DNA from 2 places in the Arthrobacter sp. genome. Region 1 is predicted to be linked to the other one. Evidence: riboswitches for the same ligand, from Rfam matches in the RefSeq annotation. Region 1 holds a riboswitch; the other holds the start of a gene.
What was found. Region 1 has a riboswitch for S-adenosylmethionine ahead of RTN46_RS08725 (hypothetical protein). Riboswitches for the same ligand answer to the same signal wherever they lie in the genome.

Region 2: linked by a shared signal. The riboswitch ahead of RTN46_RS10640 (MetQ/NlpA family ABC transporter substrate-binding protein) and the one ahead of RTN46_RS08725 (hypothetical protein) in region 1 are both predicted to bind S-adenosylmethionine.

Annotation. Positions count from the first base shown of each region.
Region 1 is NZ_DALZXY010000037.1:21,732-25,317, reverse strand. It holds gene paaZ (phenylacetic acid degradation bifunctional protein PaaZ) at 1-374, opposite strand, end outside; gene RTN46_RS08730 (NAD(P)-dependent alcohol dehydrogenase) at 666-1,712, opposite strand; SAM riboswitch class IV at 1,836-1,972, shown strand; gene RTN46_RS08725 (hypothetical protein) at 1,990-2,376, shown strand; gene RTN46_RS08720 (tyrosine-protein phosphatase) at 2,382-3,119, opposite strand; gene RTN46_RS08715 (GNAT family N-acetyltransferase) at 3,229-3,586, opposite strand, start outside.
Region 2 is NZ_DALZXY010000052.1:19,435-23,020, forward strand. It holds gene RTN46_RS10630 (pentapeptide repeat-containing protein) at 1-1, opposite strand, end outside; gene RTN46_RS10635 (macrolide 2'-phosphotransferase) at 303-1,217, opposite strand; SAM riboswitch class IV at 1,456-1,573, shown strand; gene RTN46_RS10640 (MetQ/NlpA family ABC transporter substrate-binding protein) at 1,654-2,535, shown strand; gene RTN46_RS10645 (methionine ABC transporter ATP-binding protein) at 2,616-3,586, shown strand, end outside.

The sequences.
Region 1 (3,586 bases):
GACCCGAAGGTGAAGAGCACGCCGATGCCGCCGTCGATGTCCACCAGGGAATCGATTTTGGTGGCACCTGTGCGGGCGGAGATTTCATAGAGTTCCGGCCGGCGGCCGTTGAGGTACTGCGCCAGTTCCTTGAGCTTCAGGGCACGCTGGTGGAAGGTGAGGCCGGCCAGCCCGCGGTGGCCCACGGTGCGTCCGTGCTCGACGGCGGCGGCGGTGTCCAGCCCGTCGGTGCTGACCAGGGCCAGGAGTTCGCCGGTGCTGGCATCACGGACTTCGGCCGGGCTGGCAGCCGCCAGGCTGCCGCTCTCCGGGGTCCACCATTCGTCCTGGACGAAACTGGGGACGACTTGCACGTCTATGGCGGTTGAGGTCATCTTCGACGGACCCTTTCGATACTGGACGTTGGTTTCGGATCGCCCGGGAGGCCCCCGCCGTCCCGGCTGGAGCCGGGTGCGCACGCGGATAACTGACCGGACGGTCGGTAATCAATCCAGCCTACATGAGAGTGCGCTGGAGCACACCACCGGGGTATCCCCGGAGCTCGAAACAGCGAACGACGGCGGCACCCCCTCTCCAGGGGACACCGCCGTCGTTGATCGCAGCAGCACCGGGGCCGCGGCTCCGCAGGACGCGGTGCCGGGGCGCTGGTTACTTCTTAGACGTAACTACTTCATGTGCGGAACAACCACGGCACGGCCGCTGAGCTCGCCCGATTCCAGCTTCCGGTAGGCCTCGAGGGCGTTATCCATGCTGTAGAGCTCCACCTCGGGCTTGATCTGCCCGGCGCGGTACATCGCCACCACTTCATGCAGGTCTTCGATGGTGCCCCAGTAGGTGTTGGTCGTGGTCGACTCGTACGGGGTGGTGAAGAAGCTCCATTCGTACGATCCGCCGGCGATGCCAACCACAGTGAACCGGGACTGCGGTGCCATCGATGCGGCTGCAGTCTTGATGGTCGGAGAAACCCCGACGAAGTCGAACGCAGCATCCACGCCGCGCCCGCCGGTGATCTCCCGGATGCGTTCCACCTGGCCCTCGCCGCCGGGAACCACGATGGCCCCGGCAGCTTCGGCCTTCTGCATGGCCTCTTCCTTCATGTCAGTGGCAATCACGGTGGCGCCGGTGAGCGCCTTCAGGATCTGCACAGCCATCTGGCCCAACCCGCCGAGGCCGATCACCAGGGCGTATTTGCCGCCCCCAGCCAGGTTCGGCAGGGAGTTCTTGATGGCGTGATACGGCGTCAGCGCTGCATCGGAAAGCGGCGCAGCGGCGACGGGATCGGCGTCGCCCAGCGGGACCAGGTTCCGGACCGGGACCACTACATATTCAGCCATGCCGCCGTCGCGGCCCAGCCCCATGCCCAGGTAAGGGATCTCGGCGGCGTTCTCGCAGTAGGTGTCCTGTCCGCGGGAGCAGGCCTTGCAATGCCCGCAGCCCACCGGGCCGTAGACCAGGTAGGCGCCGCCGACCTCTACGCCGCTGACACCTTCCCCGAGTTCCTCGACCCAGCCGGAGTTCTCATGGCCCAGGACGAACGCGGGCGGAATCGACCCCGGCGAGCCTTCGGAAAAATCCTTATAGATTGCGACGTCGGAGTGGCAGGCACCGGCGCCTGCCACCTTCAGCAGGACCTCGCCCGGGCCCGGCTTCGGCTTTTCGACCTCCGTCAGGGACGGGAAAGTCTGCCACTTCTCAAATACAACTGCACGCATAATGCCTTCTTCTTTGAATCGGTGAGGCGAATTTTCGTCGCCATCCCCACTATATGCATAAACATCTAGTGGAGTCACAGTGGCCCTTCCCGGCGGGAGCGGAGGCTGCTAGGGTAAGCAGTGCTTCACGAGATGTGGCCTCCGCACCCGGCACCACCGGGCAGGAAAAGCTCCGACTGGCCTCACACCAACCCCATTGTTCGGCGGGTGGTTCGGATGACGAAGCGGCCCGCACCAACCGTTGCGGGCAAGGACAACCCATCAAAGGACAAACACTGTGGCTTACTCCAGTGACTCCCGCGTCCGTGTTCCCCCGGGCCGCACGGCGCCGGCACCCGCCCGCACCCCTTCCGGCCCCCAGAGCGGATACGACGACTGGATTGACGTGGAAGTGCACGCCGACCCAGAGCTCGACGTCATCGCCCTGGTGCTCGACGGCGCCCAACAGCTCGTGTGGCACCCGGACGTGGCGCGGGTGGCGCTCGCACTGGCTTCCGCGGCCGACTCCGCACAGTGGTGCCCGCGGCACTCGATGCTGCTGGTACCGGGTGGTTTCCAAAGCCCCGCAGGCAGCTCTTTTTTCTGCTTGGCCACTCTGGAGCGCCCGCACCGGTGCAGCGGGAAACCACTTCCGGCTGAGGCCGGGCTTCCCATGCCGCAGTAGCGGCTTCAGTCCAGCAGCCGGGCCCGGAGCCGGGCGAGGGTGTCCTCCCCGGTTCCGGCCGTACGCAGGTACGTTTCGGCATCGAGCACCCCCAGCACGTCCCGCAGTTCCTGCCGCGCGCCGGCATTTCGTATGGCGAGCTCGGCGTCGCTGAGGGGATGTTCACGCGGCTGCCGCTGGAGCCGGTGCCACTCGTTGATTCCCGCGGCGGCCTGCTGGTAGTCCCGCCAGATCTCCTCCTCCGCTGCTCCGGCGAGCTGCAGCAGGAGCAGGGTGACCAGGCCCGTGCGGTCCCGCCCCGCGGAACAGTGAATAACGACGCCGCCGGGAGGCGCATCCGCGAGGGTCCGGGCAATCGCGGCGAACTTCTCCGGCCAGCGGTGCAGGTTTTCGGGGTAGAACCGCGGTGAGTTCAGGTACGGGCCGGTCAGTGCGGTGAATTCCGGGTCGGCGGCTTCCTGGGTGGGCCGGTTCAGGAACCGGATGCCGGCAACTGCCGACGGCGGCACCACCGGATCGGTATCCCGCCGGCCGATTTCGGAGTCGTTGCGCAGGTCCACCACGGTGCGGACACCGGCGTCGTACGCCTGCTCCCAGCCGCGTGCCGTGATCCATTCGGCCCGGCCCATCCGGTAGATCCGGCCGGGCTGGAGCCTGCGTCCGCGCGCGACGGCGATCCCGCCGAGGTCGCGGGCGTTGACCGCGCCGTCCCAGTCCACCGTTCCGTTGCTGCCGCTGTTCATTGCCCCAGCCTAGGCGCAGGACATTTCGGGGAGGCCCGTGCCTCACGCAGGGACGGCGTTCCGTTCGGCGTGTGACGATCCAGCGCTGAGTGGGGACACCGTCGAGGCCTCACGGGCCGCGACGCCAATCGGTAACCTCGGGATAGGCGGAGAATCCGGCCGCCAGGTAGGTGGATACGGCGCCGGTGTTAGAGCTCTCTGCGCAGACAATGGCGCTCGATGAGCCCATCTCGCGAAGCGATGCCGCGGCCGCCCGCGTCATGATTGTGCCGTATCCGCGGCCGCGGTGCTCTTGATGCACCCCCATCGGCTCGATGAGGCCGGGACGCCCGGCGCCAGCAGACCATACCGTGGCGACGGCGACTGCACGACTGTCGTCATGGAGCGAGAGGATGCGCACGGCTTCGAAACATGGTCCCTCCGCTGCTGCCCGCCATCCAGCTACGAATTTGCGCAGCCGCTCGTCC
Region 2 (3,586 bases), on a different contig from region 1:
TAGCTGTTCTTCCGGGAGGATTTGAGGGTGTGGGCCTGGGTGTTCGGGACTCCGCAGGAGTCCCGGCGTCGGGCACACAAAATCACCGCCCGCCACGGAGTCGTCACGGGTCCGAAGGGGAGCATCAAGCTGGCAGAGAGCGCTCTGCATCACGGAAATAAGTAAGTTTGCACTGCTGGCAGGATACCCAAGGCGTCCGCGGCCGGCCACCAGTTCAACAGAGGTTACGCGCGGCTCAGCAGAGGTTAGGTGCGGCGCCAGGTCCGGCGGCTGTGTTCGATCGTGCTGCCGAGTGTGTTGTTTTAGGCAGGCTTCAGCTGTGCGGCCGCGGCGTCACGGTGCTCGGGCAGTCCCGTGGTCAAGGCATAGAGCGCATGGTTCAACGGACCCGCAGCAATGAGGGCAGCGCAGCGTTCCACCAGATAAGGCTCGGAGTGCCCGGTTGCCTCCTGGTACCAGGTCGCTACCTCCTGGAGGGAGCCGGGGGAAATGAGCTGCACGTACATGAATTCCAGCGCCGGGTCGCTGACTTTCGCCGTGGTCCAGTCCAGTACCGAGACGATGCGGTCCTCGTCATCGAGCAGCAGGTGGGCTGGATATAGCTCACCGTGGGTCAGGACGGTCCGCGCCGGCCAGAAGTGATCGTCGTCGAGCCACCGGCGCCATCCGTCCAGCAGGTCCGGGGCGATCCGGAACTCTGCTTCAACCGTGCCGAGGCCGTCCGCCCAGTTTTGCCGGACGGTTTCCGGGGTTTCGGCCGGGATGCCGGCTGCAGCTGCGGCGGCAGCGTCCATGCTGTGCAGGGATCCGATGAGCTTGGCCAGGGATTGAAGGTAGGGCCGCGATGACGGGTCAAAATGCCAGTTCGTCTGGTTCTCGGGCCCCACGGTCAGTCCGGGGGTCCCGGGCAGCAGCGGGTACGCGATCAGGTCCTCGGTCTGGATCCTCCAATCCGGGACGGCCGCAGGCAGCCGGGGCCGGACAAAATCGAGGATGGCCCGTTCCTGGTCCTGGTTCGCCGCAACGTCCGGGCGACGGGGGACCCGCAGTACCCATTGCTCATCTGTGCCTGTGCCTGTGCCTGTGGCTGTTGCGAACGCAACCCGGTAGTCCAGCCCTGCTTCGTTGAAACGGACGCTTTCCGGCTCCAGGACCAGTCCGAAACGTTTCGCCAGGGCGCAGATGCCGTCCGCGCCGAGATCCTCGACCGTGCCCATACGCTTCCTCCTTGGACTCTCAGCTGCCACGCCGTGCGTACCCGGCAGAAAGAACAATCCTACCGACGCGGCGGGTTGGCCCAACAGGCTCTGACTGGGCCGGTGGCACGAGCACCGGCATCGCACTGTGTCCTTCTGCGACGTTATATGTCGCTCTTTGTCTTCCCGCGACGGCGTGCGCCGCTCTGTGTCATCCGGTTTTGGCGCGGCCCCGCACCCGCCCCTAGCGTGAGACCGGAATCAAGAGTTCCAGCCATCGGCCCTGGCCGGCTGGACAGCAACCCTCTCGTCGTAGCGGGGTGCTCCAGGTGAAGATTCGGCCTTGGCGGAGACCCTCCGCAAGGCAAGTACGGCGCCGGCACTGCCCTAAGAGCGGCCTGCGCCACCCCACTCTTCGCGCGCCTTGCCGCGAACCCATCAGGAGAAGAACCGAACCATGAAACTCAGCAGGAAAATCCTGGCAGTTGCCGTAGCACCCCTCCTTGCCCTCGGTATGGCCGCCTGCGGGTCGGCTGCCGGGGACGAGGGCGGCCCGGTGAAAATCGGCGTCGTTGGTGCCAGCGATCCGTACTGGGCCACCTACACCGAGGCGGCCAAGGCGGAGGGGATCGACGTCGAAATTGTGGACTTTGGCGAGTACACGCTTCCCAACCCCGCGCTGACCGAGGGAGAGCTGGACCTGAACCAGTTCCAGCACATCGTGTACCTGGCCCGCTACAACGTGGCCAGCGGCGAGGACCTGATACCTGTCGGCTCCACTGCCATCTATCCGCTGGGCCTCTACTCCACGCAGTACGATTCCGTGGAAGATATCCCCGCCGGCGCCACCGTGGCCATCCCCAACGACGAGAGCAACCTGTCCCGCGGTCTGCTGGTACTTCAGTCCGCCGGCCTCGTGAGCCTTGCCGGCGGCGGCAGCGCGTTCTCCACCCTCGATGACATCGAGGAAGCCAAGTCCAAGGTCAAGGTCACCACGCTGGAAGCGTCGCTGACACCGACGTCGCTGCCTGACGTTGCCGCCGCCATCATCAACAACGACTTCGTGGGCGACGCAGGGCTGAAGTTCGAGGACGCCATTGCCCAGGATGATCCCTCGGATCCCGCAGCTATCCCGTACGTGAACATTTTCGCGGCCCGGGCCGGCGAGGAAAACAATGAGACGTACCTGAAGCTGGTGGAGATCTACCAGAACACCCAGTCGGTCCAGGACGGTGTGCAGGAGGTCTCCGGCAACACCGCCGAGTTCCTAAAAGTTCCGGTCGAGGACCTGTCGACTTCGCTGGCCAAGGTCCAGAAGGACATCGAAGCCCTGGGCTAGCCCCGACGCATCACCGAAGGGTCCCGGCCGGCGGCAGCAGCTGCCGGGCGGGACACCCGTCTCCAAAATAAGGAACCTTCATGGCCCTCATTTCCCTGCAGAACGTCTCCAAGTCCTATCCGCCGGCCCGGAAGGGCGAATCCTCCGTCGCCGCGTTGACGGAGATCAACCTCGAGATCGAGGCGGGGGAGATTTTCGGCATCATCGGCTATTCCGGCGCCGGCAAGTCCACCCTGGTCCGGCTCATCAATGCCCTTGAAACCAGTACTTCGGGGAATATCACAGTGGACGGGCAGCAGGTCTCCGGGGTTCCCGAAAGGAAGCTGAAGTCGCTGCGGCTGGGCATTGGGATGATTTTCCAGCAGTTCAACCTCTTCAACTCAAAGACGGTGCGGGGCAACATCGCGTACCCGCTGCGGGTTGCCGGGCGGAGCAAGACGGAAATCGCTGCCCGCGTGGAGGAACTGCTCGACTTCGTCGGCCTGGCGGATAAGGCGGGGAGCTATCCCGAACAGCTCTCCGGCGGGCAGAAACAGCGGGTCGGCATTGCCCGGGCGCTGGCCGCGTCACCCAAGATCCTGCTGGCCGACGAAGCCACCTCAGCCCTTGACCCGGAAACCACCCACGAGGTGCTGTCCCTGCTGCGCCGGGTGAACCGGGAACTCGGCATCACCATTGTGGTCATTACCCACGAGATGGACGTCATCCAGAATCTGGCCACCCGGGTGGCGGTGATGGACGGCGGACGGATCGTGGAACAGGGCGAAGTCTTCGAGGTCTTCTCGAATCCGCGCCGGCCGTCCTCGCAGAAGTTCGTCTCCACCGTGGTTCGGGGCGTCCCGTCCCCGGATGAGCTGGCTTCCCTGAAAGCCCGGCACGAAGGGCGGATTGTCACCCTGTCCTTCCGGGACGGAAATGCCTCACAGGCCGAGGTTTTCCTTGAACTGGGCCGCGCCGGTGTGGGGTTCGAACTGGTCTACGGCGGCATCAACGACATTTCGGGGCGGGCCTTTGGCCACCTCACCCTGGCGCTCAAGGGGGCGGACCACGT